Regions from separate parts of the Streptomyces griseochromogenes genome, predicted to be linked through region 3. Evidence: riboswitches for the same ligand, from Rfam matches in the RefSeq annotation. Region 3 holds a riboswitch; each other region holds the start of a gene.
What was found. Region 3 has a riboswitch for cobalamin ahead of AVL59_RS06880 (ribonucleoside-diphosphate reductase subunit alpha). Riboswitches for the same ligand answer to the same signal wherever they lie in the genome.
Positions count from the first base shown of each region.

Region 1: another riboswitch for cobalamin. It lies ahead of AVL59_RS25635 (hypothetical protein); the one in region 3 lies ahead of AVL59_RS06880 (ribonucleoside-diphosphate reductase subunit alpha).
Region 2: another riboswitch for cobalamin. It lies ahead of AVL59_RS36045 (cobalamin biosynthesis protein); the one in region 3 lies ahead of AVL59_RS06880 (ribonucleoside-diphosphate reductase subunit alpha).
Region 4: another riboswitch for cobalamin. It lies ahead of metE (5-methyltetrahydropteroyltriglutamate--homocysteine S-methyltransferase); the one in region 3 lies ahead of AVL59_RS06880 (ribonucleoside-diphosphate reductase subunit alpha).

Region 1 covers NZ_CP016279.1:5,978,640-5,984,045, reverse strand. Annotated here, with positions in the region: gene AVL59_RS25640 (molybdopterin-dependent oxidoreductase) at 1-2,748, shown strand, start outside; cobalamin riboswitch at 2,864-2,985, shown strand; gene AVL59_RS25635 (hypothetical protein) at 3,127-3,477, shown strand; gene AVL59_RS25630 (enoyl-CoA hydratase/isomerase family protein) at 3,506-4,624, shown strand; gene AVL59_RS25625 (acetyltransferase-like protein) at 4,730-5,406, shown strand, end outside.
Region 2 covers NZ_CP016279.1:8,313,832-8,319,237, forward strand. Annotated here, with positions in the region: gene AVL59_RS36030 (class II aldolase/adducin family protein) at 1-554, opposite strand, end outside; gene AVL59_RS36035 (inorganic phosphate transporter) at 882-2,144, shown strand; gene AVL59_RS36040 (hypothetical protein) at 2,178-2,405, shown strand; cobalamin riboswitch at 2,760-2,900, shown strand; gene AVL59_RS36045 (cobalamin biosynthesis protein) at 3,004-3,948, shown strand; gene AVL59_RS36050 (cobyric acid synthase) at 3,945-5,406, shown strand, end outside.
Region 3 covers NZ_CP016279.1:1,468,219-1,473,624, forward strand. Annotated here, with positions in the region: gene AVL59_RS06880 (ribonucleoside-diphosphate reductase subunit alpha) at 1-2,251, opposite strand, end outside; cobalamin riboswitch at 2,377-2,501, opposite strand; gene mctP (monocarboxylate uptake permease MctP) at 2,668-4,296, opposite strand; gene AVL59_RS06890 (DUF3311 domain-containing protein) at 4,293-4,556, opposite strand; gene AVL59_RS06895 (GntR family transcriptional regulator) at 4,693-5,406, opposite strand, start outside.
Region 4 covers NZ_CP016279.1:2,593,880-2,599,285, reverse strand. Annotated here, with positions in the region: gene aceB (malate synthase A) at 1-1,108, shown strand, start outside; gene AVL59_RS11045 (3-hydroxybutyryl-CoA dehydrogenase) at 1,105-1,977, shown strand; cobalamin riboswitch at 1,989-2,186, shown strand; gene metE (5-methyltetrahydropteroyltriglutamate--homocysteine S-methyltransferase) at 2,353-4,662, shown strand; partial or broken gene AVL59_RS56315 (ABC transporter permease) at 4,723-5,167, opposite strand; gene AVL59_RS11030 (sensor histidine kinase) at 5,220-5,406, shown strand, end outside.

The sequences.
Region 1 (5,406 bases), 4.5 Mb from region 3:
CGCAACCTCACCCTGGCCCGGCCGGCCGCCGATCCGCCCGGCGAGGCGACGGCGGACTGGCGGATCATCGCCGCCGTGGCCCGGGCGATGGGGTACGAGGAGGGCTTCGCGTACGACAGCGCCGAGGAGGTCTTCGAGGAGCTCAAGCGCGCCTGGAACCCGGTCACCGGCTGGGACCTGCGCGGTGTGAGCTACGAACGGCTGCGCACCACGCCGGTCCAGTGGCCGGCGGCGACCGCGGACGGCTCCGACCGCAACCCGATCCGGTACCTCGGTGCTGACGGCACGCCGACCTTCCCCACCGCGAGCGGACGTGCGGTCTTCTACGCCCGTCCGCACATCCCGGCGGCCGAGATGCCCGATGACGACTACCCGTACGTGCTCAACACCGGCCGCCTCCAGCATCAGTGGCACACCCTGACCAAGACGGCCAAGGTGGCCAAGCTGACCAAGCTCAACCCCGCCCCCTTCGTGGAGGTGCACCCGCAGGACGCGGCCGAACTGGGCCTCGCCGAGGGGGATTCGGTGGAGGTCGCCTCGCGGCGCGGACGGGCCGTGCTGCCCGCGGTCGTCACCGACCGGGTACGGCCGGGCTGCTGTTTCGCGCCGTTCCACTGGAACGACCTGTTCGGGGAGTACCTGAGCGTCAACGCCGTGACCAGCGATGCCGTCGACCCGCTGTCGTTCCAGCCCGAGTTCAAGGTGTGCGCGGTGTCGCTGACCAAGGTGGCCACCCCGGTGACGGTTCAGGCACCGGCCCTTGCGGCCGCGGAGGCCACCACTCCGCCATCGGCCGCGTCGGCCCTTCGACCGCCCGCCTCCCCTGCTGCCCATTCCTCTCCCAACCCGTTCGGGCTGGAACCCGCGCCCCTGCCGGTCCTCACCGAACACGAACGCCGCTATCTGACCGGCTTCCTGGCCGGCATCCCGTTCGGCGCGCCGGGCGTACCGGTGCTGCCGCCGGACGCCCCTTTCAGCCCGGAGCACGCCCTGTGGGTGAACGGTGCGCTGGCCGGGATGTACTCCAGAGCGGAGGCGACGCATTCCACCGCGCACGGCATCGACGGCTCCCCGCGGTCGTCCGCCCCGTCCGCGGACGCCCCGCGCCGCCAGGTCGTGATCCTCTGGGCGTCGCAGACCGGCAACGCCGAGGAGTTCGCGATCGCCGCGTCCGAGAGACTCACCTCCGACGGCCACTCCGCCGCCCTCCTGCCCATGGAGGAGGCCGACCCCGCAGCGCTGCCCTCCGACGCCGACCTGCTGCTGATCACGAGCACCTTCGGCGACGGCGACGCCCCGGACAACGGCGCCGAGTTCTGGGACGCCCTCGCCTCGCCCGACGCCCCGCGCCTCGCGGGCAGGCGCTACGCCGTCCTCGCCTTCGGCGACTCCTCGTACGACGACTTCTGCGGCCATGGCCGCCGTCTCGACCGGCGCATGGAGGAGCTGGAGGCGATACGCCTGGCCCCGCGCACCGACTGCGAACCGGACTTCGAGACCGAGGCCGGGGCCTGGCTCGACCAGGTGCTCACTGTGCTGAAGAGCCCCGAGCACCCGGCCTCCGATCCCGCCTTCGATCCGGCGCCCGATCCGGCCCCCGCCACCCCGGCGGCTCCCCGCCCGAGCCGTTCCGCCCCCGTCACCGCCCGCCTGACCGGAAACCGCCTGCTGAGCCTGCCCGGTGCGGTCAAGGAGGTGAGGCGCTTCACCTTCGACACGCGTGACAGCGACACCCCGCTGGTCTACGAGGCCGGGGACGCCCTGGCGGTGCAGCCGGTCAACTGGCCGGAGCTCGTGACGGAGTGGCTGGCCGTCACCGGCCTGGACGCGGACGCGGCCGTTCGGGTCACCAACGCCGGGGACGTGCCCTTCGCCGAGGCACTGCTGCGCCATCTGGACATCACCCGTATCACTCCCGGCCTGCTGCGCTTCGTCGCCGACCGCGCCCGCGACCCGCGCGAGCTGCGCAAGCTGCTGCGGCAGGACAACAAGGGGGAGCTGGCCCAGTGGTCCTGGGGCCGCCAGGCCGTCGACGTGGTCGCCGAGTTCGGAATCCGGGCCGGGGCACAGCAATGGGCCGACGTGCTGGGGCGCCTGCAACCCCGCATGTACTCCATATCCTCCAGCCCCCTGACAGACCCTCACCTCGTCTCGCTGACCGTCTCCGTCGTCCGCTACGAGAACCTCGGCGGCCGCCCCCGACAGGGCGTGTGCTCCCCGTTCCTCGCCGACGCCGAGCCCGGCACACCGGTTCCGGTCCGCGTCCAGCGGGCGTCGCACTTCCGCCCGCCCGCCGACCCCGCAGCACCGGCCGTGATGGTGGGCCCCGGCACCGGCGTCGCGCCCTTCATCGGCTTTCTGGAGGACCGCCGGGCCCGCGGCCACCACGCGCCGAACTGGCTGTTCTTCGGCGAACAGCGCCGGGCCGCCGACTTCTACTACGAGGAGGAGCTGACCGCGTTCCTCGCCGACGGCACGCTCACCCGTCTGGACACCGCCTTCTCCCGCGATCAGCGCGCCAAGATCTACGTCCAGGACCGGATGCGCGAACACGGTGCGCAGCTGTGGTCCTGGCTCCGGGACGGCGCCCATCTCTACGTCTGCGGCGACGCCTCCCGGATGGCCAAAGACGTCGACCGGGCCCTGCGGGAGACGGCCGTCGTCCACGGCGGCCTGGACGAGGCCGAGGCGGCGGCGTACGTCAAACAGCTCGCCGCCGACAAGCGCTACGCGCGCGACGTGTACTGACCACGACGGCCGGGGCCGCCGCGTCGGCCGGTCCGGGTGCCCGGGTCGTCGTCGCGAGGATGACGGGAGCTGGTCGGCGATGGAATGATGATCCGCGACAAGGCGACGGCGATCCGAGGAAGCCGGTGTGAATCCGGCGCGGTCCCGCCACTGTGATCGGTGAGCGAGTTCCGACAGGCCACTGTCCGCGAGGGCGGGAAGGCCGGGACGAGCGACGACCCGAGAGCCAGGAGACTCACGCGGTCGCCTCCTCGACGGACACCGGGGCGGATTTCCCCGGGGGAGGAGTGGTTGACCGTGCCAGAGAACCTGGCGGAACCGGCATCCGGCGACGCGGTAGTCGTACCGGGGGCCGAACCGGCGCCCTGCCGTGTCGTCGTGTGCCGGGACTGCTGCTGTGGCAGTACCAAGGTGACCGGCGTCGATCACGCGGGGCAGACCGCGCGTCTGCGAGCGGAGGTTCCTGTGCGCATCTCCGCCTGCCTCGACGTCTGCGAACAGGCCAACGTCATCGTCGTACAGCCCTCCGCCGCCGGACGGGCCGCCGGCGGCCGACCGGTCTGGCTGGGACTCGTCAACGACCCCCACGCCACCGAGGACATCACCGACTGGGTACGCGCGGGCGGGCCGGGCATCGCACCCCTGCCGGAGATCCTCGATCTCTATGCCTTCACACCGCCGCGGCTCAGCGCGGCGACCCGGGACCGGCGCGGCGTGAGCCGTCGTTGAACCATCGAGACAAGGAACCGATGAGATCATGCGTGTCGATCGTGGCCCGCGGCCTGACGGAGGCGTTCGGACGACCGGTACCGAGGAATCCGTCCTGCTGCACACAGCCGGACGGGCCGCCCACATCACCCTCAACCGGCCGAAGGCACTCAACGCGCTGTCCCACGCGATGGTGCGCCGCATCGATGAGGCCCTGACCGCCTGGGAGCACGACCCGGCCGTGGAGACCGTGGTCATCACCGGGGCCGGGGAGCGCGGTCTGTGCGCGGGCGGCGACATCCGCGCCGTCCACGACGACGCGCGCGACGGCGACGGCACCGCCTCGGCCGCGTTCTGGCGCGACGAGTACCACCTCAACGCCCGCATCGCCCACTACCCCAAGCCCTACGTCGCCGTCATGGACGGCATCGTCATGGGCGGCGGCGTCGGCATCTCGGCGCACGGCAGCGTACGGATCGTCACCGAACGGTCGAGGGTCGCCATGCCCGAGACCGGCATCGGCTTCGTCCCCGACGTCGGCGGCACCTACCTCCTCTCCCTCGCCCCGGGCGAACTGGGCACCCACCTCGCACTGACCGGCGCACAGATCGGCGCCGCCGACGCCCTGCTGTGCGGGCTCGCCGACCACTACGTGCCGTCCGACGCGCTCCGGGCCTTCGTCGCCGACCTCGCCGACCTGACCGTGGAGCAGGTGCTCGCCCGTCACACGCAGTCGCCGCCCACGGGCGAGTTGGCCGGCCGGAGGGAGTGGATCGACGCCTGCTACGCCGCCGACACGGTGGAGGAGATCGTCCGGCGGCTGCTCGCCCATGGCGACACGGCGGCGAAGGAAGCAGCGGAGACCCTGCTCACCAGGTCGCCCAGCGCCCTGAAGGTCACCCTGGCCGCCCTGCGCCACGCCCGGCGGCTCGGCTCGCTGGAGCGGGTTCTCGACCAGGAGTACCGCGTCTCCTGCGCCGCCCTGAGCACTCCCGACCTGGTGGAGGGCATCCGCGCCCAGGTCATCGACAAGGACCGCAACCCCCGCTGGTCGCCCGCGACCCTCGCCGAAGTGACCGACACCGACGTCGAGCGCTGCTTCACCTCCCTCGGCGAACACGAACTCGGCCTCGCCGGGCCCGGCACGACTCCCGAGGCGGCCCGGTGAGCTGAACCGACGTGTTCACCGGACGGCCGGCACGAGCCGCCGTCGAGGGGTAAAACCGCTGGCCAAGAGGGTGTTCCCATGACAGGGTTCCCCACCGTGACAGACATGGACAGCATCTTGATCACCCCGCTCACCGAGCGTCCGTCATTGACGTCCCGGCTCTACGAGATGACCGAGACGTGGCCCGCTTTCATCCCTCAGGATCTGGTCGCGGGCGCCCTGTTGAGCCGGGTGGCCGAAGACTTCCCCGAGTACTGCGTGGTGGCGACGGACGGCGACCGCGTAGTGGCACGCGGGTTGAGTGTGCCCTTCGACGCCGGGCTCGACGGCCGTGAGGAGATGCCGGACAAGGGCTGGGACCAAGTGCTCGTATGGGCCTACCGCGACCGGCACCTCGGGAACGCGCCGACGACAGCCAGCGCGCTGGAGATCACGGTGGACACCGAGTACCTCGGCCGTGGTCTGTCCTACCGCATGCTGACCGCGCTGCGGGACGGCGCCCGACGACAGGGCCACGACGCGTTGCTGGCCCCGGTCCGTCCCACGGCCAAACACCTCGAACCACGGGTCCCCATGGCCGACTACATCCGCCGGCGGCGCGAGGACGGACTGCCTGCCGACCCGTGGCTGCGCGTGCACGTCAAGTCCGGTGGCAGCGTCGAGAAGGTCGCCACGGCGTCGATGACGGTCAGCGGCTCCCTGGCCCAGTGGCGGCAGTGGACCGGCCTGCCCTTCGACAGTGACGGGGACATCGACGTACCGGGCGCCCTCGTCCCGGTCCA
Region 2 (5,406 bases), 6.8 Mb from region 3:
ATCCACTCCAGCTGGGCGGTGCGGTCGTAGGCCTGGTCGAGGGTGGCGCCGTAGGTGATCATGCCGTGGTTCCGCAGGAGGCAGCCGGAGCGGCCGGCGAGGGCGCTGAGCATGTTCTCGGCCAGTTCGTCCGTGCCGTAGGCCGCGTAGGGGGCGACCCGGGCGGGGCCGCCCATGGCCGCGGCCATGTAGTGGATCGGGGGCAGCTCGGTCACGAGGGTGGAGACGGCCGTGGCGTGCACCGCGTGGGTGTGGACGACGGCGCGGGCGTCGGTGGTGCGGTAGACGGCCAGGTGCATGGGCAGCTCGCTGGTCGGCACGAGCGTGCCGAGCACCTGGCATCCGTCGAGGTCGACGCCGGTGATGTCGTTCGGGGTCAGCCGGTCGTAGGGCACGCCCGACGGGGTGACCAGCACGAGGTCCCCGACGCGCGCCGACACATTGCCGGAGGTGCCGACGACCAGCCCGTCGGCGACGGTCCGCCGGGCCGTCGCGACCACGCCCTCCCACAGGTGTGACTCTTCCGCTTCCGGATCCCGTCGCTGTTCAGCCATGCGGGGATCCTGCCAGCCGGCCCGGCGCCGCGGGGTCCCGTGGCGTGAATCGGGCCTGAATTCGTACTCCCGAGCGGGCGCCGGACGGCGCGCCGCTCGCCCGTCTCGGCGGCGGCCCGCGGGGTGACCAGGATCTCTTTCGCGGGCCGCCGAGGCGACCGCGGGCCTTCGCGCGCGGCCGGCAGCCATGGGGCGCCTGGGATGTCGACCCGAACACGACCCCGACAACCCGCCACTGACATCCTGAAGCCCGCTTCAGTTCACTTTCCGTTCACCCAGGTTGCCTACGGTCCAACAGCCAATGACCTCGAACGATTGCCTGGGTAAATGGAAAACTTCTCGCTGATCCTCGCGATTGTGGTGGTAACCGCACTCGCGTTTGATTTCACGAACGGTTTCCACGACACCGCCAACGCGATGGCCACGACCATCTCGACCGGTGCGCTCAAGCCCAAGGTCGCGGTGGCCATGTCCGCCGCCCTCAACCTTGTAGGCGCCTTCCTCTCCGTGGAGGTCGCCAACACGATCTCCAAGGGTCTCGTCGACGAGAACGGCATACGTCCCGAGGTCATATTCGCCGCGCTGGTCGGCGCGATCCTCTGGAACCTGGTGACCTGGCTGGTGGGACTGCCCTCCAGCTCCTCCCACGCGCTGATGGGCGGCCTGATCGGCGCCACCGTCGCCTCCGCCGGCTTCGGTGCCGTCCACGGTGACGTCCTGGTCACCAAGGTCCTGCTCCCGGCGGTCGCCGCCCCGGTCGTGGCGGGTCTCGCGGCGATGTTCGCCACCCGGTTCTCCTACGGCATCGGCCGCGGCGCCGAGGGCGAGGCCACCCGCAAGGGCTACCGCGCGGGGCAGATCGCCTCGGCCGGCCTGGTCTCCCTGGCCCACGGCACCAACGACGCCCAGAAGACGATGGGCATCATCACCCTGGCGCTGATCGCGGGCGGCGCGGTCGCCCCCGGCTCCAACCCTCCCACCTGGGTGATCCTCTCCGCGGGCCTGGCCATCGCGCTCGGTACCTACATCGGCGGCTGGCGCATCATCCGCACCATGGGCAAGGGGCTGACCGACCTGGAGCCGCGACAGGGCTTCGCCGCCCAGACCAGCGCGGCCACCGCCATCCTGGCCTCCTCCCACCTCGGCTTCTCCCTCTCCACCACCCATGTCGTCTCCGGCTCGGTGATGGGCGCGGGCCTCGGCCGCAAGGGCGGTGTGGTCCGCTGGTCCACCGCGACCCGCATGGCCGTCGCCTGGGTGCTCACCCTCCCGGCCGCCGCACTGGTCGGCGCGGGCGCCGAGTCCGTCACGGACCTGGGCGACTGGGGCACCGCGGTCGTCGCCGTCTTCCTCGTCGGCGCCAGCGCCACGATCTGGAAGATCTCCCGTCGCCAGGTCGTCGACCACACCAACGTCGTGGCCGACGACACCGCCGAGCCGGCCGGCGTGGTGACCACCGCCATCGCCGCGGTGACCCCGCCGCCCGCGGGCACCGTCACCGAGGGCCTGACGGCCACGATCCCGTCTCCGGCCGCCGCCACCGACCCGGCCCCCGCCGCTCCGGCGACCCCGCCGGCCGCCACGGTCTGACCCGAGCACCCGGTAACTGAAGGAAGCATCCCCATGAAGATCGACTGGGCGGCCCTCGGCTCCGTCTTCGGCGTCAGCCTCGTGTTCACGGTGGGCCTGGTGGCCCTGTTCACCCTCGGCATCAACGGCCTCGCGCGCCGCGAGAAGGCCGCCGCACAGGGCGGCTCCGCCGCGCTGGCGGTGACGGGCGCGTACGTGTGCTTCGCGGCCTGCGCGGCCGCGGTGGCCTACGGGATCCATTTGATCGTGGCCAAGGCCTAGTTCCCCGGAGTCCCTCCTGCGCCCTGCCGGGCCGGCACGTCAGCCGGAGCGGCAGGGCGCAGGTGTGTCCACGGCGGGCGGGACCCGCCCACCACCTCCGGCGGTACGACCTGACCGTCGTCCGGCGGCAGTTCGGCCACGTACGCCACCGTGCGTCTCCCCCGCGTCCGTTGCATCCCGTATGAGACGTACGCACCCTTGCCATGCTCACGGTGTGTGAGCACAAGAGGGATCCCCGAACGTCGCCCGGAGGAGGGGGAATTCACCGCGACCCGGTCGTCGGGCACGGCCCGGCGGGCCGGCGATGTGGGCCTCAGCACAGTCCACCGTCCCAGGTCAAAGGCAAGTTGACGGCCCTTCCGGGTGCGTGGTGGACTGCCCACGCCATGTACGGCGGCAGAAGAGGAAGCCGGTGCGAATCCGGCGCGGTCCCGCCACTGTCACCGGGGAAGAACATCCCCGGGAGCCAGGAACTCTCACCGCCGGTCTCGTCGAACCAGGGCGCGGACACCCTGAGTGAGGACACATATCGCCATGCTCGGCCGCCGATCGAGGACCAGTACCGGACCCGCCCCTGAGCCCACGGCCGGCTGAGCCGATGGGTGCCGATCGCTCATACGCGTACGGCGCCGCCGCCGGCCTTCTCGGCGACCTGTTCCTCGGCGATCCGCGCCGCGGGCATCCGGTCGCCGTGTTCGGGCGCGCGGCCGCGGCCGTGGAACGCGTGCTGTGGCACGACCACCGTGGCTGGGGCGCCCTGCACACCGCCGTGTGCGCGGGCGGCGCCGTGGCGCTGGGGGCCGTCGCCGAGCGGGCCGTACGCCGCTCCCCCGCCGCCTCCGTCGCGCTGGCCGGTGCCGCCACCTGGGCCGTCGTCGGGGGCACGTCGCTGGCCCGGGAGGCCCGGACCGTCGGGCGCGCGCTGGAGGCCGGGGACATCGAGGCGGCGCGGGCGCGGCTGCCGCATCTGTGCGGCCGGGATCCGCAGGCCCTCGACGCCGACGGGATCGCCCGGGCCGTGGTCGAGTCCGTCGCCGAGAACACCTCCGACGCCGTCGTGGGTGCGCTGGTGTGGGGTGCGGTGGGCGGGGTGCCGGGGCTGCTCGGGTTCCGGGCCGTCAACACCCTGGACGCGATGGTGGGGCACAAGTCGGCCCGCTTCCGGCGCTACGGCTGGGCCTCCGCCCGGCTCGACGACCTCGCCGGCTGGCCGGGGGCGCGGCTGACCGCCGTACTCGCGGCCGCCGCCGGACCCGACCCGCGCGGCGCCCTGCGCGCCTGGCGGGCCGACGCCCGCAAGCACCCGAGCCCCAACGCCGGGCCCGTCGAGGCCTCGTTCGCGGGCGCTCTCGGTGTGCGGCTGGGCGGCACGCTCTCCTACGGCGGACGCGTCGAGCACCGGCCCGTGCTCAACGGGGATTCCGGGCGGGCCGTCCAGGTCACCGACATCGACCGGGCCGTACGGCTCTCCCGCCGCGTCGGCCTGCTCGCGCTCGGCGCGACGGTCGCCGCGCGCCGACTCGTGAAGGGACGTGGGAAGTGAACGGTGGTCTCCTCGTCGCCGGTACCACCTCCGACGCCGGCAAGAGCGTCGTGACGGCCGGGATCTGCCGGTGGCTGGTGCGCCAGGGCGTCAAGGTCGCGCCCTTCAAGGCGCAGAACATGTCCCTGAACTCGTTCGTGACGCGCGAGGGCGCCGAGATCGGGCGGGCGCAGGCCATGCAGGCCCAGGCCTGTCGCGTCGAACCGACGGCGCTGATGAACCCCGTGCTGCTCAAGCCGGGCGGCGAACAGAGCAGCCAGGTGGTGCTGCTGGGCAAGCCGGTGGGCGAGCTGAGCGCGCGCGGGTACCACGGAGGGCGCCGGCAACGGCTTCTGGGCACGGTCCTGGACTGTCTGGCCGAGTTGCGGGGCACGTATGACGCGGTGATCTGTGAGGGGGCCGGTTCGCCCGCGGAGATCAATCTGCGGCGGACCGACATCGTGAACATGGGGATCGCGCGGAACGCGCGGCTGCCCGTGCTCGTCGTCGGCGACATCGACCGGGGCGGTGTCTTCGCCTCGTTCTTCGGCACGGTCGCCCTGCTCTCACCGGAGGACCAGGAACTGGTCGCCGGGTTCCTGGTGAACAAGTTCCGCGGGGATGTCAGCCTGCTGGAGCCGGGGCTGGACATGCTGCACGGGCTCACCGGACGGCACACCTACGGCGTGCTGCCGTTCCGGCACGGGCTCGGCATCGACGAGGAGGACGGGCTCCGGGTCTCCCTGCGCGGCACCGTCCGCGAGTCGGCCGTGGCTCCCCCCGTCGGCGAGGACGTGCTGCGGGTCGCCGTCTGCGCGGTCCCGCTCATGTCGAACTTCACGGACGTGGACGCCCTGGCCGCCGAACCGGGCGTCGTGGTGCGGTTCGTGGACCGGCCGGAGGAGCTGGCGGACGCCGATCTCGTGGTGATCCCGGGAACGCGCGGGACGGTACGGGCTCTGGAGTGGCTGCGCGAGCGGGGCCTGGCCGACGCGCTCGTCCGCAGGGCCGCCGAAGGCCGCCCTGTCCTCGGGGTCTGCGGCGGCTTCCAGATCCTCGGCGAGCACATCGAGGACGAGGTCGAGTCGCGCGCCGGCAGCGTCCCGGGACTCGGAGTGCTCCCGGTGCGGGTGCGGTTCGCCCGCGAGAAGACCCTCACCCGGCCGGTGGGGGAAGCCCTCGGCGAGCGCGTCGACGGGTACGAGATCCATCACGGGGTGGCCGAAGTGACCGGCGGGGAGCCCTTCCTGGACGGCTGCCGGGTCGGCCGGACCTGGGGCACCCACTGGCACGGCTCGCTGGAGTCGGACGGTTTCCGGCGGGCCTTCCTGCGCGAGGTGGCCGCCGCCGCGGGCCGCCGCTTCGTGCCGGCCCCCGACACCTCGTTCGCCGTGCTGCGCGAGGAGCAGCTCGACCGGCTCGGCGACCTGATCGAACAGCACGCGGACACGGACGCGCTCTGGCGGCTCATCGAGTCGG
Region 3 (5,406 bases):
GGCGCGAGCGCAGGTAGTACGTCGTCTTCAGGCCCGACTTCCAGGCGTACGCGTACATCGAGGAGAGCTTGCCGATGGTCGGCGTCTCCAGGAACAGGTTCAGGGACTGCGCCTGGTCCAGGAACGGGGTGCGGGCCGCGGCCATGTCGATCAGGCCGCGCTGCGGGATCTCCCACGCCGTGCGGTACAGCGCCCGCACATCGGCCGGGATCCACACGAAGTCCTGGACGGAGCCGTTGGAGTCTCGCAGTGCCTCACGGGTGCGCGCGTCCCAGACGCCGAGCTCCTTCAGGTCCTTCACCAGGTACGAGTTGACCTGGAGGAACTCGCCGGACAGCGTCTCGCGCTTGAACAGGTTGGAGACCTGCGGCTCGATGCACTCGTACACGCCCGCGATGGAGGCGATGGTCGCGGTCGGGGCGATCGCGAGGAGCAGCGAGTTGCGCATGCCGACCGCGGCGATCCGCTCGCGCAGGGCCGCCCAGCGCTCGGGCCAGTTCAGCTCGACGTCGTAGTGGTCGGGGTGCAGGACGCCCTGGGCGGTACGGGTCTTCTCCCAGGCCGGCAGCGGGCCGTTGCGCTCGGCGAGGTCGGCGGAGGCCTCGTACGCGGCGAGCATGACGCGCTCGGCGATCCGCGTGGACAGGGCCTTGGCCTCGGGCGAGTCGAAGGGCACGCGCAGCTTGAAGAAGACGTCCTGCAGACCCATGGCGCCCAGGCCCACCGGACGCCACCTGGCGTTGGAGCGGCCCGCCTGCTCGGTCGGGTAGAAGTTGATGTCGACCACCCGGTCGAGGAAGGTGACGGCCGTGCGGACCGTCTCGTCCAGGCGCTGCCAGTCGATGTCCCCGTCGCTGACGAAGGCACCGAGGTTGACCGAGCCCAGGTTGCAGACCGCGGTCTCCCCGTCGTCCGTGACCTCCAGGATCTCCGTGCAGAGGTTGGAGGAGTGGACGACATGGCCCGCGGTCGCCGTCTGGTTGGCCGTGCGGTTGGCGGCGTCCTTGAAGGTCATCCAGCCGTTGCCGGTCTGCGCGAGGGTGCGCATCATGCGGCCGTACAGATCGCGGGCCGGGATGGTCTTCTTCGCGAGGCCCGCCGCCTCAGCCTTGCGGTAGGCGGCGTCGAACTCCTCGCCCCACAGGTCGACCAGTTCCGGCACGTCCGCCGGGGAGAACAGCGACCATTGCGCGTCGGCGTTGACCCGGCGCATGAACTCGTCCGGGATCCAGTGCGCGAGGTTCAGGTTGTGGGTACGGCGGGCGTCCTCACCGGTGTTGTCCCGCAGCTCCAGGAACTCCTCGATGTCGGAGTGCCAGGTCTCCAGGTACACGGCCGCGGCACCCTTGCGCCGGCCGCCCTGGTTCACCGCGGCCACCGAGGCGTCCAGGGTCTTCAGGAACGGGACGATGCCGTTGGAGTGCCCGTTGGTGCCGCGGATGAGCGAACCGCGGCTGCGGATACGGGAGTAGGACAGCCCGATGCCGCCGGCGTGCTTGGAGAGGCGGGCGACCTGGTGGTAGCGGTCGTAGATGGAGTCCAGCTCGTCCAGCGGGGAGTCCAGCAGGTAGCAGGAGGACATCTGCGGGTGGCGTGTACCGGAGTTGAAGAGCGTGGGGGAGGAGGGCAGGTAGTCGAGGCGGCTCATGAGCCCGTAGAGCGCCGCGACCTCGTCCACCGCGCGGGCGCTGTCGTCCTCGGCGAGGCCGGCGGCGACGCGCAGCATGAAGTGCTGGGGCGTCTCGATGACCTGGCGGGTGATCGGGTGGCGCAGCAGGTAGCGGCTGTGCAGGGTGCGCAGGCCGAAGTAGCCGAAGCGGTCGTCGGCCGCCCGGTCGACCAGGGAGTCCAGGCGGGCGGCGTGCAGCCGGGCGAACTCGGCGGTCCGGTCGGCGATGAGACCCTCGCGGTGGCCCACGGCGACGGACTCGGTGAAGGACGTCACGCCCTGCGAGGCGGCCTCCGCGCGGATGGAGAGGGTCAGCAGCCGGGCGGCCAGCCGGGAGTAGGCCGGGTCCTCGGAGATGAGACCGGCGGCCGCCTCCGTGGCCAGCTCGCGCAACTCCGCCTCGTCGGCCCGGGCGGACCGGCCGCGCAGCGCGGCCGCGGCGACCCGGCCGGGGTCCGCGTCGGGGAGATCGGCGGTCAGCTCGGTCAGGGTCCGCAGCAGCGCGGTACCGGGACCGTCCGTCTCCACCGGGGCCTCGGTAGCCTGGATGGCTGAAGCCGGGTCGGCTGGCGCGATGGTCACGTGGGGCTCTCCCTCGCTCGGCACGGGGCCTTGCGGAGGGCAGGGGGCAGCACGAGCGCGCGGGGCGTCGCGTCCACCGACCCGCTCCACGAGGCCCGGACGTCTCAAGGCACCCGCGCCGGACGGCCGGGTGCGCGCTGCCGACAGGTCCTCGGACTGACACAGGCGTGCGGATGCACGCAAGTACACCGTTGCGGGACAGTTCCGGATTCGCACCGGATTCCCCTGCGGCGACAGCGAGGACGAGCATACATCTAGTGCCGGGCTGTCGTGTCACCCCCAGATGTTGTGTCTGTTGCGTGTTGTGGCGGCTTCAGAGTGTCAACAGCGGGCCGCCGTGGTACTTGTTGTCGGCGGCCCGCTGCGGGTGGATCGTGGTTGCTCGCGCAGTTCCTCGCGCCCCTTCAGGGCGCGTTTCAGTGCCCGGCGTCCGCCGTGGCCGGCGGGAGTTCCACCTGAACTCCCGGCTCGCCCGCGTCCGCCGTGTAGTCCTCCGGGCGGGTCTCGTCGAGCCCCTCGGGGGCCTTCAGGGCCTTCAGGACGACGGTGAGGACCAGCGTGACGAGGACGTTCAGGACGAAGGCCGTCAGGCCGATGTAGCCGATCTCGCCGATGCCCGGGATCTCCTTGGCGTTGCCGCCGAAGTGCTTCTGGGTCGGGGAGGCGATGCCGTACGCGGCGAACGTGCCGTACACCATGCCGACCGCCCAGCCGGCCAGCAGCGCCCAGCGGTGGAACCAGCGGGTGAACAGGCCGCCGACCAGGGCCGGGAAGGTCTGCAGGATCCAGATGCCGCCCAGCAGCTGGAAGTTGATGGCGACTGTCTTGTCCATGGTCAGCACGAAGACCAGGGCGCCGACCTTCACCAGCAGCGACACGAACTTGGAGACCTGGGCCTCCTGCTTCGGCGTGGCGTCCGGCTTGATGAAGTCCTTGTAGATGTTGCGGGTGAAGAGGTTCGCCGCCGCGATGGACATGATGGCCGCGGGCACGAGGGCGCCGATGCCGATCGCCGCGAAGGCCACGCCCGCGAACCAGTCCGGGAACATGTCCTCGAACAGCTGCGGGATGGCCAGCTGCCCGTTGGTGACCTTCACCCCGGCCGCGACCGCCATGAAGCCGAGGAGGGCCAGCAGGCCCAGCATCAGCGAGTACAGCGGCAGGATCGTGGTGTTGCGCCGGATCACCTCACGGCTCCTGGACGACAGCGTCGCGGTGATCGAGTGCGGATACATGAACAGCGCGAGCGCCGAGCCGAGCGCCAGCGTGGCGTACGTCCACTGGCCCGCCCGAGGCGGGGCGAGCACGCCGCGCGGCTTGCCCGTCGCCGGGTTGACTTGGCTGAAGGCGTGGCCCGCCTTGGCGAAGACGTCGTCGAACCCGCCCAGCTTGATCGGGATGTAGATGATCGCCACCGTGATCACGATGTAGATCAGCGCGTCCTTGACGAACGCGATCAGGGCGGGGGCGCGCAGACCCGAGGAGTAGGTGTACGCCGCCAGCACGCCGAAGGCGATCAGCAGGGGGAGGTCCTTGACGAACCAGTTGGTGTTCTCGCCGCCGCCCACGCCCATCACGTCCAGCACGGCCTGGATGCCGACGAGCTGGAGCGCGATGTACGGCATCGTCGCGAGGATGCCGGTCAGCGCCACGGCCAGCGACAGGCCCTTGGAGCCGAAGCGGCCGCGCACGAAGTCCGAGGTCGTCACGTAGCCGTGCTTGTGGGACACCGACCACAGGCGCGGCAGGAACGTGAAGATCAGCGGGTAGACGAGGATCGTGTACGGGACGGCGAAGAAGCCCGCCGCGCCCGCCGCGTAGACGGCCGCGGGCACGGCGACGAACGTGTACGCCGTGTAGAGGTCGCCGCCGAGCAGGAACCAGGTGATCCAGGTGCCGAACGACCGTCCGCCCAGGCCCCATTCGTCCAGGGAGTGCTCGTTGTCGGCCCTGCGCCAGCGGGCGGCCAGGAAGCCCATGACCGTGACGGCCAGGAAGAAGAAGATGAAGACGCCGAGCGCGACGCCGTTGACGCCGTCCTTCACTTCGCCGCACCCCCGTTCGCGCCCTTGCGGGCGCGCTGGTCACGCTGCCACAGCCGGTACGCCAGCATCGTGAGCGCGGTGGAGATCAGCACCCACAGCATCTGGTACCAGTAGAAGAACGGGATCCCGATGAAGGCGGGATCCGTCTTGGCGTACGAGCCGACCCACAGCATCGCCACGAAGGGTGCGACGAGGCACAGGCCGATGATCACGCGGGCCGGTGTCACGACCGGTGGTCTCACTTCAGGCGTTTCGGACATGCCACGGCTCCGTCCCCTCACTGATCACCTGTGTAATGCGCAGGCAATCTAGGTGACGGTGTCATGGATGCGGAAGACCTCGTCCGCATGTCGGTATGTCGATTTGGAGGTTGAGTCGTGAAGACCTCAACTCCGCCTAGTCCTGCGGGCGCTTGAGTCTCGCCACGAACTTGTACCGGTCGCCCCGGTAGACGGACCGTACCCACTCCACCGGCTTGCCCTCGCGGTCCAGGGAATGGCGGGAGAGCATCAGCATCGGCAGGCCCACGTCGGTGCCGAGCAGGCCCGCCTCGCGCGGGGTGGCCAGCGAGGTCTCGATGGTCTCCTCGGCCTCGGCGAGATGGACGTCGTAGACCTCGGCGAGGGCGGTGTAGAGGGACGTGTACTTCACGAGCGAGCGCCTGAGGGCCGGGAAGCGCTTGGCCGACAGATGGGTGGTCTCGATGGCCATCGGCTCGCCGTTGGCCATGCGCAGCCGCTCGATGCGCAGCACGCGTCCGCCGGCCGTGATGTCGAGCAGTTCGGCGAGCCGGTCGTCGGCGGTGATGTAGCCGACGTCCAGGAGCTGCGAGGTGGGCTCCAGGCCCTGGGCGCGCATGTCCTCGGTGTAGGAGGTGAGCTGCAGCGCCTGGGACACCTTCGGCTTCGCGACGAAGGTGCCCTTGCCCTGGATGCGCTCCAGGCGCCCCTCGACGACGAGCTCCTGCAGGGCCTGGCGGACGGTGGTGCGGGAGGTGTCGAACTCGGCCGCCAGCGTGCGCTCCGGCGGGACCGGAGTGCCCGGCGCCTTCGTCTCCGTCATGTCGAGCAGGTGCTTCTTCAAGCGGTAGTACTTGGGCACACGCGCGGT
Region 4 (5,406 bases), 1.1 Mb from region 3:
CGTCGTCGTACGGCCGCGCGGCTGGCACCTCGACGAGGAGCACCTGGAGTACGACGGACGCCCCGTGCCCGCCGCGCTCGTCGACTTCGGCCTGTACTTCTTCCACTGCGCGCAGCGGCAGATCGACGCGGGTCACGGCCCGTACTTCTACCTCCCGAAGCTGGAGAACCGCTACGAGGCCCGACTGTGGAACGACGTCTTCGTCACCGCGCAGGAACTCCTCGGCATCCCCCGGGGCACGATCCGCGCCACCGTCCTGATCGAGACGATCACCGCCGCGTTCGAGATGGAGGAGATCCTCTACGAGCTGCGTGAGCACAGCTCCGGTCTCAACGCGGGCCGCTGGGACTACCTCTTCAGCCTGATCAAGACCTTCGGCCACCGCACCGACTTCCTGCTGCCGGACCGGGCCAAGGTGACGATGACCGCGCCCTTCATGCGGGCGTACACCGAACTCCTCGTGCGCACCTGCCACCGCCGCGGCGCCCACGCCATCGGTGGTATGGCGGCGCAGGTGCCGAGCAAGGACCCGGCCGCCCACGAGGCGGCGCTCGCCAAGGTCCGGCTGGACAAGGAGCGGGAGGCCGAGGACGGCTTCGACGGCTCCTGGGTCGCGCACCCCGCACTCGTACCCGTGTGCCGCGAGGTGTTCGACGGTGTCCTCGGCGAGCGTCCGCACCAGCTCGACCGGACGCGGGACGACGTGGAGGTGACGGCCGCGGATCTGCTCTCGGTGCGCCGGATCAGCGGGCCGCCCACGGCGGAGGGCGTGCGGACCAACATCTCGGTCGCCCTGCGCTACTTCGCCGCCTGGCTGCGCGGGCAGGGCGCCGTCGCGCTGAGCGGCCTCATGGAGGACGCGGCCACCGCCGAGATCGCCCGGGTGCAGATCTGGCAGTGGCTGCGGCACCGGGTGATCGACCGGGAGACGGTCCTCGGGCTGCTCGACGAGGAACTCGCGGCGCTGGGCGCCGAGTACCCGTGGGCACCCGTGGAGGAGGTCCGGGCCCTCTTCGAACGCACGGCACTGACCGGTGAGTTGCCGCTCTTCTTCACCCCGGACGCCTATGCCCGCCACCTGGTGCGCCGGACGCAGGCCCGGTCATGAGCGGCGGCATCCGGCGTGTCGGAGTGGTCGGCGGCGGCCAGATGGGCGCGGGCATCGCCGAGGTGTGCGCGCGGGCCGGGATCGACACGATCGTCTGCGAGGCCGACGCCACGGCCGCCCACGCCGCGCGGGAGCGGGTGGCGGCTTCCCTGGAGCGTGCCGTACGGCGGGGCAAGCTGGAGCGGTCCGCCGCACAGGACGCCCTCGCCCGCCTGGTCTTCACCGGCGAGCCGGCGGACTTGGCCGACCGGCAGCTGGTCGTCGAGGCCGTCGTCGAGAACGCCGACGCCAAGGCGGAGGTGTTCGCGGCCCTCGACAAGATCGTCGAGGACCCGGAGGCCGTCCTGGCCACGAACACCTCCTCCCTCCCCGTCATGCGCCTCGGCATGGCCACGAGCCGCGCCGACCGGGTCGTAGGTCTGCACTTCTTCAACCCTGTCCCCGTACTGCCCCTGGTGGAGCTCGTGACGTCCCTGCACACGGCGCCCGAAGCGGCGGCCGTCGTCGAGGAGTTCGCCGCGCTCACGCTCGGCAAGACGGTCATCCGCTCCCGGGACCGGGCCGGTTTCGTCGTCAACGCGCTGCTCGTCCCGTACCTGCTCTCGGCGATCCGTATGACGGAGTCCGGCTTCGCCACCGCCGCCGACATCGACGCCGGCATGGAACTGGGCTGCGCCCACCCCATGGGCCCGCTGAAGCTGGCGGACCTGATCGGGCTCGACACCGTGGCCTCGATCGCCGAGTCCCTGTACGACGAGTTCAGGGAACCCCTCTACGCCCCTCCCCCGCTGCTGCAGCGGATGGTGGAAGCGGGGCTGCTGGGCCGCAAGGCCGGTCGGGGATTCCACATGTACGACCCGACCCCGTAGGGTGGCCGGTGCAGCTGGTTCGCCCCGTCAGCCAGGCGGGACGCGTCGTAAGAGGGAACCCGGTGGAAATCCGGGACTGCCCCGCAGCGGTGAGCGGGAACGACCGCCGTCATACGCACTGGGCCCGATGTACAGGGTCTGGGAAGCGACGGCCAGTAGGTGTCCTCCCCCATGAGGACGTGCCCGCGAGTCCGAAGACCTGCCAACTGCCCGCGTACGGGACGACTCGTGCGCGGAATCCCGGTGACCTCGAGGGCGGGTCGGCGTGCGTGACCGAACGGACGGCCGACGGCCGCTGCCGTCCGGTACGTCACCCCTTCGCGCTCTCGTCCCGTCCCCGGGATCTCAGGGATTCATCTCGCGAAGGAGATCTCCGTGACCACCAAGTCCGCAGCCGCGGCAGCACGGGCCACCGTGTACGGCTACCCCCGCCAGGGCCAGGGCCGGGAGCTGAAGAAGGCGATCGAGGGCCACTGGAAGGGCCGGGTCACCGCCGACGCCCTGCGCACGGCCGCCGCCGAACTGCGTCGCACCAACTGGCGGCAGCTGGCGGAGGCCGGCGTCGACGAGGTCCCGACCGGTGACTTCTCGTACTACGACCACGTCCTGGACACCACCGTCATGGTGGGCGCGATCCCCGACCGGCACCGGGCGGCCGTCGCCGCCGACCCGCTGGAAGGCTACTTCGCCATGGCCCGCGGCACGCAGGAAGTCGCGCCACTGGAGATGACCAAGTGGTTCGACACCAACTACCACTATCTCGTGCCCGAGTTGGGCCCGGACACGCGGTTCGCGGCCGACTCCGGCAAGCAGGTCTCCGAGCTGAAGGAAGCCCTCGCCCTGGAGTTGACGGCACGTCCCGTGCTGGTCGGCCCGGTGACCTACCTGCTGCTCGCCAAGCCCGCGCCCGGGGTGTCCGCGGACTTCGAGCCGCTCACCCTCCTGGACCGTCTGCTCCCGGTGTACGCCGAGGTCCTCGCCGACCTGCGCGCGGCCGGTGCCGAGTGGGTGCAGCTCGACGAGCCGGCCCTGGTCCAGGACCGTACCCCGGCCGAACTGAACGCCGCCGCCCGCGCCTACCGCGATCTCGGTGCCCTCACCGACCGGCCCAAGCTGCTGGTCGCCTCCTACTTCGACCGGCTCGGCGATGCCCTGCCGGTGCTGGCCAAGGCACCGGTGGAGGGCCTGGCCCTGGACTTCACCGAGGCGGCCGCCGCCAACCTGGACGCGCTCGCGGCCGTCGGCGGACTGCCCGGCAAGCGGCTGGTCGCCGGTGTCGTGAACGGCCGCAACATCTGGGGCAACGACCTGTCGGCCTCCCTGGCCACGCTCGGCACCCTGCTCGGCCTGGCCGACCGGGTCGACGTGTCGGCCTCCTGCTCACTCCTGCACGTCCCCCTCGACGCGGCGGCCGAGCGGGACATCGAGCCGCAGATCCTGCGCTGGCTCGCCTTCGCCCGGCAGAAGACGGCCGAGATCGTCACCCTCGCCAAGGGCCTGGCCCGCGGCACCGACACGATCACCGCGCAGCTGTCGGCGAACCGGGCCGATCTGGCCTCCCGCGCACACTCGCCCATCACCCATGACCCGGCCGTGCGCGCCCGCACCGCCGCCGTCACGGACGACGACGCGCGCCGCTGCCGGCCATACCCCGAGCGGGCCGCGGCCCAGCGCGCCCACCTGCGCCTCCCCGCGCTCCCCACCACGACCATCGGCTCCTTCCCGCAGACCGGCGAACTGCGCTCCGCGCGCGCCGACTTGAGGGCCGGCCGCATCGACACCGCCGGATACGAGGAACGCGTCGGGGCGGAGATCCGCGAGGTGATCGCCTTCCAGGAGAAGGCGGGCCTGGACGTCCTGGTGCACGGCGAGGCCGAACGCAACGACATGGTCCAGTACTTCGCCGAGCGGCTCACCGGCTACCTCGCCACGCAGCACGGCTGGGTCCAGTCCTACGGCACCCGTTACGTCCGGCCGCCGATCCTGGCCGGCGACATCTCGCGCCCCGAGCCGATGACGGTGCGCTGGACGACGTACGCCCAGTCCCTCACCGACCGCCCGGTCAAGGGCATGCTCACCGGTCCCGTCACCATGCTCGCCTGGTCCTTCGTCCGCGACGACCAGCCCCTCGCCGACACCGCCCGCCAGGTGGCCCTCGCCCTGCGCGAGGAGGTGAACGACCTGGAGGCGGCAGGTACTTCGGTGATCCAGGTCGACGAGCCCGCCCTGCGCGAAACCCTCCCCCTGCGTGCCGCCGACCGCCCCGCGTACCTGGAGTGGGCCACGCGGGCCTTCCGGCTGACCACCAGCGGCGTCCGCCCGGACACCCAGATCCACACCCATATGTGCTACGCCGAGTTCGGCGACATCGTCCAGGCCATCGACGATCTCGACGCCGACGTCATCAGCCTGGAGGCCGCCCGTTCGCACATGCAGGTGGCCCGTGAACTCGCCGCCCACGGCTACCCGCGCGAGGCGGGACCCGGCGTCTACGACATCCACTCGCCGCGCGTGCCCAGCGCGGCGGAGGCTGCCGACCTGCTGCGCACCGGCCTGAAGGCGATCCCCGCCGAGCGGCTGTGGGTCAACCCCGACTGCGGCCTGAAGACCCGTGACTGGCCGGAGACCCGAGCCTCCCTGGAGAACCTGGTCACCGCGGCCCGCACGGTACGCACGGAGCTGTAGGCACCTCGCACCCGCCCCGGCCCTCGTGCCCGGGGCGGGCATGGTCCCGGGCCGGGTCGCTCACTGCGCACGCGGATCCCAGCGGAACCGCCGGACGGCCACCGCCGCACCGGCCACCCCCCACAGCAGCAGGACGCCGTGGTCCCGCCAGGGGAGGCCGGCGTGGTTCGTGGTGAAGGCGCGGAGCAGGGCGTCGTTGAACGGTTTCACCGGCAGCGCACCGGCGATGCCGTTCAGCGGGGCGGAGTGGATCGGCACGTACGTGCCCGAGATGAACACGAGCGGGAACAGCACCAGTTGCACGACCGGCGGCGCCGAGCACCAGGGACACCGCGAGCACGGGCCACCGCGAGGCGGCGGGCAACGGGACGCCGTAAAGCCTGCCGACCGCCGTGATGAGCAGGACCTCGACGACGCTCACCAGCACGCAGTGCGCCAGCAGGCCCATGAAGTACACGGAGGCGACCGTGGACACGTAGTACTGGAGCGCGGATCGCCCGTAGTAACGGACGATCGGGCCGCTGCCGGCGCTGTACTTCGACACCCGCCGCAGGCTGATGCAGGCACTGGTCGAGCGCGCCGAGCGCGCCGAACGGGAGCGTCATCTGCTGGCGGAGCGGGCCCGCGCCGAAGAACGCGCCCGGCTCGCCGGTGAGATGCATGACGTGGTCACCCACCGAGTGAGCCTGATGGTGCTGCAGGCCGGTGCCCTGAGGGTGACGGCACCCGACGAGGCGACCCGGC